DNA from 2 places in the Paraburkholderia sp. RAU2J genome. Region 1 is predicted to be linked to the other one. Evidence: riboswitches for the same ligand, from Rfam matches in the RefSeq annotation. Region 1 holds a riboswitch; the other holds the start of a gene.
The links. A riboswitch is a leader RNA that binds a small molecule or an ion and turns the genes downstream of it on or off. The one in region 1 is predicted to bind manganese.
Positions count from the first base shown of each region.

Region 2: linked by a shared signal. The riboswitch ahead of B0G69_RS02100 (TMEM165/GDT1 family protein) and the one ahead of B0G69_RS05855 (sodium:calcium antiporter) in region 1 are both predicted to bind manganese.

Region 1 is NZ_RBXG01000001.1:1,236,837-1,241,230, reverse strand. Features, by position in the region: gene B0G69_RS05875 (hypothetical protein) at 1-238, shown strand, start outside; gene B0G69_RS40955 (hypothetical protein) at 239-376, shown strand; gene B0G69_RS05870 (hypothetical protein) at 373-684, shown strand; gene B0G69_RS05865 (hypothetical protein) at 681-983, shown strand; gene B0G69_RS05860 (DUF2213 domain-containing protein) at 970-1,500, shown strand; yybP-ykoY riboswitch at 2,335-2,506, shown strand; gene B0G69_RS05855 (sodium:calcium antiporter) at 2,637-3,647, shown strand; gene B0G69_RS05850 (flagellin) at 4,003-4,394, shown strand, end outside.
Region 2 is NZ_RBXG01000001.1:461,010-465,403, reverse strand. Features, by position in the region: gene pepN (aminopeptidase N) at 1-854, opposite strand, end outside; gene B0G69_RS02105 (DUF4136 domain-containing protein) at 1,085-1,783, shown strand; partial or broken gene B0G69_RS02100 (TMEM165/GDT1 family protein) at 2,002-2,572, opposite strand; yybP-ykoY riboswitch at 2,656-2,812, opposite strand; gene B0G69_RS02095 (beta-ketoacyl synthase chain length factor) at 3,411-4,205, shown strand; gene B0G69_RS02090 (lysophospholipid acyltransferase family protein) at 4,189-4,394, shown strand, end outside.

The DNA.
Region 1 (4,394 bases):
TTCATATTTCGACGCGCGGCTAGATGTTCGCATTCTCGCCTTCCTCAGCGTTCTTGACTTCCTCGAAGCGACAGGCGAATTGCCCCTTGGTTCGCTCGCCGCGCACACGAACAGGATCGTCAGCAAGCGCCCCGGATGCCGGAAGGAGATTTGTGACAGCTACCCTGAGTTCTGCGAGCGCGCGGCGAAGGATTTGCCGTATGACATGTCACTCGAAGTTCTGGGCGCAGCAGCTTGAATGGAACCCCAGACGAGCGACAACATTCGCGACCTTCTGTTTGCCGCGCTTGGTGCGCTCCGGGTAATGGCGATGATCGACCCTTTCGTGATTGCCGCACGGCAACTGATTAACCGATTGAGAGGAAAACGGAAATGACTGACCAAACTATGATGGAGCGGCTGTTCGGTGCGTTAGAGCAGCTGGACGAGCCAACGATGATTGATACGCTCTTCGGCAGCATGGCCGCCATGAGCATCAAGCAGCGCGGCGAAGCGATAGACGCGATGGTTAAGGCCGCGCGACCCAAAAGCGAAGTGCAGAAGGTGATGTGCGGAACAGGTTTTCGCTATCGGGTGTATATGCTCGACACGCTGGCGGCGTTCGATACCCGCAACGTCCGTGGCACCTTCGACTCTGCTGCTCGCGTGGACGAGTTTGACACCGTTTATGGGCGGCTGAAATGATTACAGGCCACATCACCCGAAACAAACTGATCCTCGCTTTAGTATCGGTCGCGCGCAGTCCCGATGCCACTGACGCCAACAAGAACGATGCGAAGAACATGATCTTGCTGCTTATAGGTGCTGCCGATTATTTCTTCGACAAGACCGGCGCGCGAATCATGCGCATTGAAGAAGCGATCCGCGAGAAGACTTGCGAGTTGGGCGTGGATCACCCAGACGTCATTCGGATGCGCGTGGAACGTGACCATCAAAACTTCATCGAAGACTTGGTTGAAGGGCGCGGCTATGAGCTTCACTAGAACGGAACTCGGCAACGTTGTATTCACCAATTGCCGCCTGTTCAGGGCTGGCATTATGCCTGCGTTCGGGCGTGAAATTGGACGGCCTAGCGAAGACGCGTATCAAATGTTCAACGTCTACTATCCGCCGCAGGAAGTCGGGCGTGTGGAGTTCTTGGACGGCATCGAGAATTTGCCTCTGATCGCAGGCCACAGGAATGTCATCGAGCCGCACCATATCGAGGGGCGAGTATCGAACGCTCGATTCGACGGTGAATGGGTGATTGCCGATGTAACGGTTGAGACCCGCGCGTTGCTCGAAGAGATCACGAAATTCAAAGTGACCGGTCTTTCGTTGGCGTCCACAGGAACCACGCACGATATGGAGGCGAGCGTGGTGGATCGCGGAGTAGAAACAGACTTTCAGTATTACCAAACCGCGCTGCGAGCGACGCACTTGGGATTGGTGGATCTTGGTCGGGTTCGCGGCGCAATGCTCAGCTGGCGGGATCAATTGAAGAGAGGGCCGCAGCCGTGAGTTTCGAAAGTGCTATGAAAACCTTGTTCGAGCAGCAGCAGGCGGCAGAGCGCTTGGAGAAGGAGCAGCGCCGGAAGGAATTCGCCGCAGCGGTGAAGCGAACGGATGCCTTGTTTCGGAATCGGTCTCCAACGCACCCCATGCAAAGCCGATACCGTCGTGCTGTGGCCTGCAAGTGACCTTCAGGCTTCGCAGCATCACCTGAGTACCGAAGCAAGGCCGCGCGTCTGAAAAGGCGCTGCGGCCTTTTCCTTCGTTTGCGGGCCGGACATTGGCTGGCGACCTGGAGCGGGCGACCGGTCCAGCCGCGCGGCTTTCGTCCATCTTACAGTGTTCGAAAAGGAGGCTTCGGCCCAGTCAACCTCTGTATACGTATACAGCGCGGCGAAACCGCCTCTTTGCGTCCCTTCGAGTAAAATAAAGTGCCTGAGCAATCCGGCTCAGAGCTAATTTCCCAAAAGACGCAGGACGCGTGAGGGACGAGGGACGCGGAAAATTGATCGAGCGCCGTTTCTAAGTAATTGATTTATATGGCTCTCGGATCGTTCTACCTCCCTCCGAAGGCAGGGGTTGCTGGTTCGATCCCAGCCGGGCGCACCAAATCTGGCCGAAATTTCGGCGCTGGTTTCTCGTCGTTTCATCCCCCCGTCTCTGCTGCATCCTTGAGTTCGTCGCATATCGCAGTCGTCGATCTGGCGTGACCTCAGTTCCATCGACTCGCATTTCCACATTCGCAATCCCCGCCGTCCTATCCACGACGCGAAAATCCAACGCGCGTCGCTGCCGCTGACATGTCAGCACAAGCTTGTTGAAAGCGGCGCCTGCGATTAGAATCCCCCGGTCACTGGGGAGTAGCCTTCCTTCATCCTTTGAAGGAGAGCGCGTCAACATACTTGGCCTGTGGGTCATGGCGCGTTCGACCGGTTCGGTTTGGCGAGACCATTGACGTACTGCCTCGTTCTGGTCGGACGGGTGGCGGTGCGTCATTGGTTCGTCACATACGTCCGACCGTGGAGTTGCCCTGTGAATCACCGTAGGTTGCCGTCAAGTATCCCCACATACTGCCCGCATGCTTTCGCATCGGCTCATCATCCAGCGAGCAGCCGTGCTTTCGACGCATGCGCCGGGAGCCTTGCATGACCGGTTTGCTTGTCGAACTCGCGATCATGCTGCTCGTCATTCTGGTGGCAGCCGAACTCTTCACCAATGCGCTCGAACATCTCGGCGAACGTTTGAAAATCTCCGAAGGTGTGACTGGCTCGCTGTTCGCGGCCGTCGGCACCGCGCTGCCGGAAACGCTCGTGCCGCTGCTTGCCATCGCGGGCGGCACGAGCGATAACACCGTCAACCATGAAATTGGCGTCGGCGCGATTCTCGGTGCGCCGCTGATGCTCTCCACACTGTCCACGTTTCTGATGACGCTCGCCATTCTTGGCGCGCGCGGAGTCAAAGGCTGGGTCGCGCCCGAGCGCACCGGCTTCACGCGGGACCTCAACTATTTCCTGTGCGCGTTCGTGCTGGCGGCCGCGGCGATGTACGTGCCGCACGAGCAGATGGTCGTGCGCGCGTTTTTCAGTGTTGCGCTGGTGGGCGTCTACGTGACCTACGTGGTGATGACGTTTCGCGCGTCGAATCAGCTCGTCGACGCCGGGCACGGCACCGAAGCGCCCGGCAAGATGCTGCTGGCGCGTCTCGGCATGCCGACCAATTTCGCGACCATCATGCTGCAACTGATCGTGGCCGTCGCGTTGCTGGTGTGGGGGGCGGAGGGGTTCATCCACGGCGTGCGGGGTGTGTCGCAAGCGGTGGGCGTGTCGCCGCTGCTGTTGTCGCTGCTGATCATTCCGATCGCCACGGAGCTGCCGGAGAAGGTCAACAGCATCTTGTGGATCCGGCGCGGCAAGGACACGCTCGCGTTTGGCAACATCACCGGCGCGATGGTCTTTCAGGGGACGCTGCTGCCCGCAATCGGCATTCTGCTGACGCCGTGGACGCCGCGTATCGAAGTGGTGACGGGCATCGTTATCACGCTGGCCGCTGCCGCGTGGCTTCGCGTCAATGTGCGCGAGCGCGGTGTGCCGGTGTGGGCGCTGCTTCTATGCGGCGTGCTGTACGTCACTTATCTGGTGGTGACGCTGACGCGTTGAGCGGGCGGCCACGCAAGTCGGCCGGTTCGAGTGCTCCATCCGATGAGCGTCGGTGCGGCCAGATCGAGGCTCGGTGCCACCGGGAGCGGCCGATTGTCAGCGGCCTCGACCGGTCGTTAACGGCGGCAATCTGGCCGGCTTGAGGCCTGCATCTGCAACTTGTTTGCTCAATCCGGCATGCGGATGTTTTCGTCTGCCGAATCGACGAATATGCGTGTTGTCCCCATAAAGTTTTTCCTGGACGGGCCGTTACCACAAACAAGGCGGGCGGCAAACGAACATAGCTGCCTCGTTCGCTGATGCCTTGATCTATATGGCATGTAACGGGCTGACGGCCCCCAACAGGAGAATTTTCATGCTCGGAATTAACAGCAACATCAACTCGCTGGTTGCACAGCAGAACCTGACCGGCTCGGGCAGCGCACTGTCGCAAGCAATCACGCGTCTGTCGTCGGGCAAGCGCATCAACAGCGCAGCGGACGACGCGGCAGGTCTGGCAATCTCGAACATCATGCAGACCCAGATCAACGGTCTGAATCAAGGTGTGTCGAACTCGAATGACGGCGTCTCGATGGTGCAAACCGCATCGAGCGGCCTGTCGTCGCTGACTAGCAGCCTGCAACGTATCCGCCAGCTCGCGACGCAAGCGTCGAACGGCAGCATGACCGATACCGATCGCGCCGCACTGCAACAGGAAGTGACGCAGCAGGTCGCGGAAGTGAACCGTATCGCATCGCAAACGACGTA
Region 2 (4,394 bases), 780 kb from region 1:
TCGGGGTTCGCCAGCACGTACTTCGTGTTGAAGATGTTGAGCCCCTTGTTCTCCATCGCGCCCATGTTGAAGTCGCTCACCGCGACGATCATGAAGCGGTCCAGATCAAGTTCGAGCCCGAAGCGTTCTTCGTCCCAGCGGATCGAATGGATCAGCGAATCCATGGCGTGACGGGTCTTGTCCAGATCGTGCGGCTCGACCCACACCTGCAGCAGCTTTTCCTTGCCCGAGCCGCTCTTCACGCGTTCTTCGAGTGCGACCAGCTTGCCCGCGACCAGCGCGAACAGATAGCTAGGTTTCCTGAACGGATCTTCCCAGCGCGCGAAATGGCGGCCGTCCGGCAACTCGCCTTCTTCGAGCAGATTGCCATTCGATAGCAATACCGGATAGTCGGCCTGGCTCGCGCGCAGCGTGACCGTGAAGGTCGCCATCACATCCGGGCGGTCGAGGAAATAGGTGATGCGGCGAAAGCCTTCGGCCTCGCACTGCGTGAAGAAGTTGCCGCCCGATACATAGAGGCCCGACAGCGTGGTGTTCGCGGCCGGATTGCAGATGCTGGTGAGCGTCAGTTCGAAGCTGTCCGGCACGTTGTCGAGCAGCAGTCCGTGCTCGTGCGCATGCGCGTTGGCGAACGGCTGGCCGTCGATTTGCGCGCCGACGAACTCCAGTTGCTCGCCCATCAGTTCGAGATGCGCGGCGCGGGACGCCTCCGGGTTGCGGCGCACGCGCATCGTATTCCTGACGATCGTGCGTTCGGGGACCAGATCGAACTCCAGCGCGACGGTGTCGATCAGGAAGGCGGGCGGCGCGTAATCGGCGCGGCGGATCACATTGGGCGTTGCGGTATCGGCCATGGCGTTCTGTAGTGTTGGTACTCGAGCGGTCAGGCGCGCGAAGGGCACGCAAGCCGGGCTGGTCGGGCCATTGTACAAAGCCTCGGGCAATCGTGCGGAGCGAACTTTTTACCGGCTCGCGGGGTCAGCGTCTTATCGGGCACCCGCGCGTGAAAAAGCCGCGTGCACGTTCGACGCAGCCGGTCATCACTGGCGATAATGGGCAATTCAAAGGCCTCACGAGGTAGACCATGAATATCGATCGATGGACCCGCCGCGCCACGCTGCTGTTGGCCGTGCTGGCGGTGCTCCTGTCCGGCTGCACGACCTACGTGACGACTCAGGTCACGGCATTCTCCGACTGGAGCGGCAGCGACGCCACCCGCACCTTCGCGTTCACGCGGGCGCCGGATCAGCAGAGCAATCTCGAACTCGCCACCTACGAGCGCATGGTCGCCAGCGAACTCGCGGCGCACGCGTTCCGTGAAGTCGACGGCGCACAAGCGCGCTATCTGGTCGGACTCTCGTACGGCATCCGCTCGGACATGGTGACGGTTGCTGAACCGGTGTACTACAACCCGTGGCCGTCGCCGTACTGGGGCCGCCCGTTCGATCCGTGGGGACCGTGGGGTCCGTATCCGGCCACATATGTGAACCAGACCTATCCGATTTTCACGCATCTGCTGGGCATACGGATCACCGAGCGCGCGACCGGCAAGGAGGTCTACAACGTGACGGCCCGCAACTCGGGCGGCGAGTCGTCGCTGGTGAGGGCGATGCCGTATCTGGCGCGCAGCGCGCTGGCCGATTTCCCGCTCGGCAATGGCGCTGTGCATACGGTGAAGATTCCGCGCGGCCAAGGCGGCGGCCCGGCGAACGAAGTGGTCGCGAACGGCGGCGCGCCGGCCGCGGTGCCGGCTCCGGCGTCGGGCGCCAAGGCGGCGGAGTAGGTGACGGGCAGCGTGGCGCAGGTTGAAGCGCAAAAAGAGCGGCCCGGCGGGTTATCCCTGCCGGGCCGTTCTGTTTGTGCAGTCGTGAGAAGCAAAACGTCTCACGCGATCTGGAGTTTTACAGGCTGGCCGATGCAGCGAAGCGCAACGCTAGTGCGACGCACCCGAGCGCGCAGTGCCGCCCGAAGACCGCACAGACGTCGCCCGAGCGCCGCCTCAACGCCGACGCCAAACAACGCCATCGCCCCCAGCACCACGAACAGCACTGCCGCGATGCCGTGCACGAGCCCGGTCGGCAGGCGGTGGGCGAAGCGGTCGCCGAGCAGGATCGCCGGCACGTTGGCGATCATCATGCCGAGCGTGGTGCCTGCCACCACGCCGAAGAAATCGTGAAAGCGCGCGGCGAGAGCGACCGTCGCAATCTGCGTCTTGTCGCCCATTTCCGCGATGAAGAACGCCACCACGGTCGCGCCGAAGACACCGAAGTGCGTGCGGTTCGTGTTGGCTTCGTCCTCGTCGAGCTTGTCCGGCACAAGGATCCACAGGCCCATCGCGATGAACGAGGCGGCCAGCGCCCAGCGCATGATGGTTGGCGTCACCAGCGAGCCGAGCCAGGCACCGAGCGCACCCGCACCCGCGTGATTGATGAGGGTCGCGGGTTAGCACGCCGAGAATGATCGGTACGGGTTTGCGGTAGCGGGCCGCGAGCACGAGCGAGAGCAGTTGTGTCTTGTCGCCGATTTCGGCGAGCGCGACCGCTCCGGTCGAAATGAGAAAAGCGTGATTCACGATTGTGGGGTTTTTCGGGCCGAGATGTGAACGAGCGACGACCCACGACCCACGACCCACGACACGCCGGGCCCTGTTGCGGCGCGTCTGGATCATCGGTCTCGCCAGGCCAGAGGCTACGGCTGCCATGGCCATGCAGGCCAAGTCTGTTGACAGGCGCCCCCGCGAACCGCACGTTCGACGCACCGGGTACAGCGGTGCGGACATGGCGCGGGGCGGCTACTCCCCAATGAGCGACGGAGTACAGCAGGCAGGGATGTGTCTGATTGCGCGAGCGGGCTGCGCGGCGGCCGCGGCGTTTGCTCAGGCGGATCGGCGATGAGCGGGTTGAGCCCGGGATGTTTATCGCATACCAGGCCCGCCATAACGCTTGGCCTGTGTGCAAATGTTCGGATCTGAAACACCTCTGAAGAAAGTCGAATGAAAGTATTCGCGCAGATCGCGCGTTTTCGACCGGGCCGCCGGCTCGAACCGAAACATACCGGAAGGGACTTTCAGCGGGATCGCGGCGCGGAGCGCAAATGTCGATCCGGCGGTTCGGCGCGGTTCAGCCACCTGTCGCACCGGCGATACGGATACAGATGGATACGTCTTTTGTGGCTGATTTAATCCAGAATATTCAGTATGATTCCGGCGACCAGGAGCGCCTCGGACGATTCATCTGACTAAACGTCACAGGCCTCTAACAATTAGGGCCAAGTGCCGTTAATGCGCGACCCTATAAGAAAATTGCCCACCGGCTGGAGATCGCCGATCCGCGCGGCGCGTGCAGGCCGTGACGATTTGTGTTCCGTCTGGCGCCTGAGCCTCTCCCCCGTTTGAACGCGCAAGCACCGATATGCCCGATCTGCACTGGACCATTCCGGTCGGTCGCTGGTCTAGCTGGCCGGCCACCGCATCTGCCGCACCCGATATTGGCTTTATCGAGCCGATCGTGCGGCGTCGTCTGAGCACGCTGTCGAAAGTCGCGCTGAAGGTCGCGCACGACTGCGTCGCGCAGGACGCGGTGCGGGTGGTGTTCGCGTCGCGGCATGGCGAATTGCGCCGCACCACCGACATCCTGCGCAGCATCAGCGCTGGCGAACCGGTTTCGCCGACCGCCTTCAGCCTGTCGGTGCTGAACGCCATGACCGGTGTGTTCGGTATCGCGCGCGGCGACCGCTCGGCGGCCAGCGCGATTTCGGCCGGCGCGCAAACACTCGGCTACGCGCTGCTGGAAGCGCACGCGCAATACGCGACGCAGTCCGACTCGCCGGTCTTGCTGGTGTACGCCGACGAACCGGCCGACGCCGCCTACGGCACGATCGAAGACGAAGTGCAGGGCGGCGCGCTCGCCATTCTGCTCGACAGCGAGGCGGCGACCGGGCATATGGTGTGCTCCCTGTCACGCGCCGCCGGTGATCAGACGTCCGGGCGGCTCGGCGGCGTAAGCGAAGCCGGCGCAACCGAACCCGGCGAAACCGGCATCGACCCGGGCGCGGGCGCAAGCACCGGCATCGCTCCAACCCCCGCGCCCGCGTCCTTCGCGACCCAAAGCCAGGCGTTGCTGCACTGCCTCGAAACCGGCCAGCCTGCATGCTGGCAGCGCGCCGGCATCATCTGGCACTGGAGTTGGCATGACCGCGCGGCTTGATTATCTGTGGCGTTTTTGCGCGACCGGCGTGGCCTTCGTGATATTCGGCGTGTGCGGCATGCTGTTTTCCGTGCTGGTGTTTCCGCTCGCATGGCTGTGGCCGCATCGCGTGTCGCGGCAGCGGGCGGTGAGCGGCGTGATCCACTGGTTTTTCCGCGCGCTGATCGCTGCGTTGCGGCGCATCGGCGT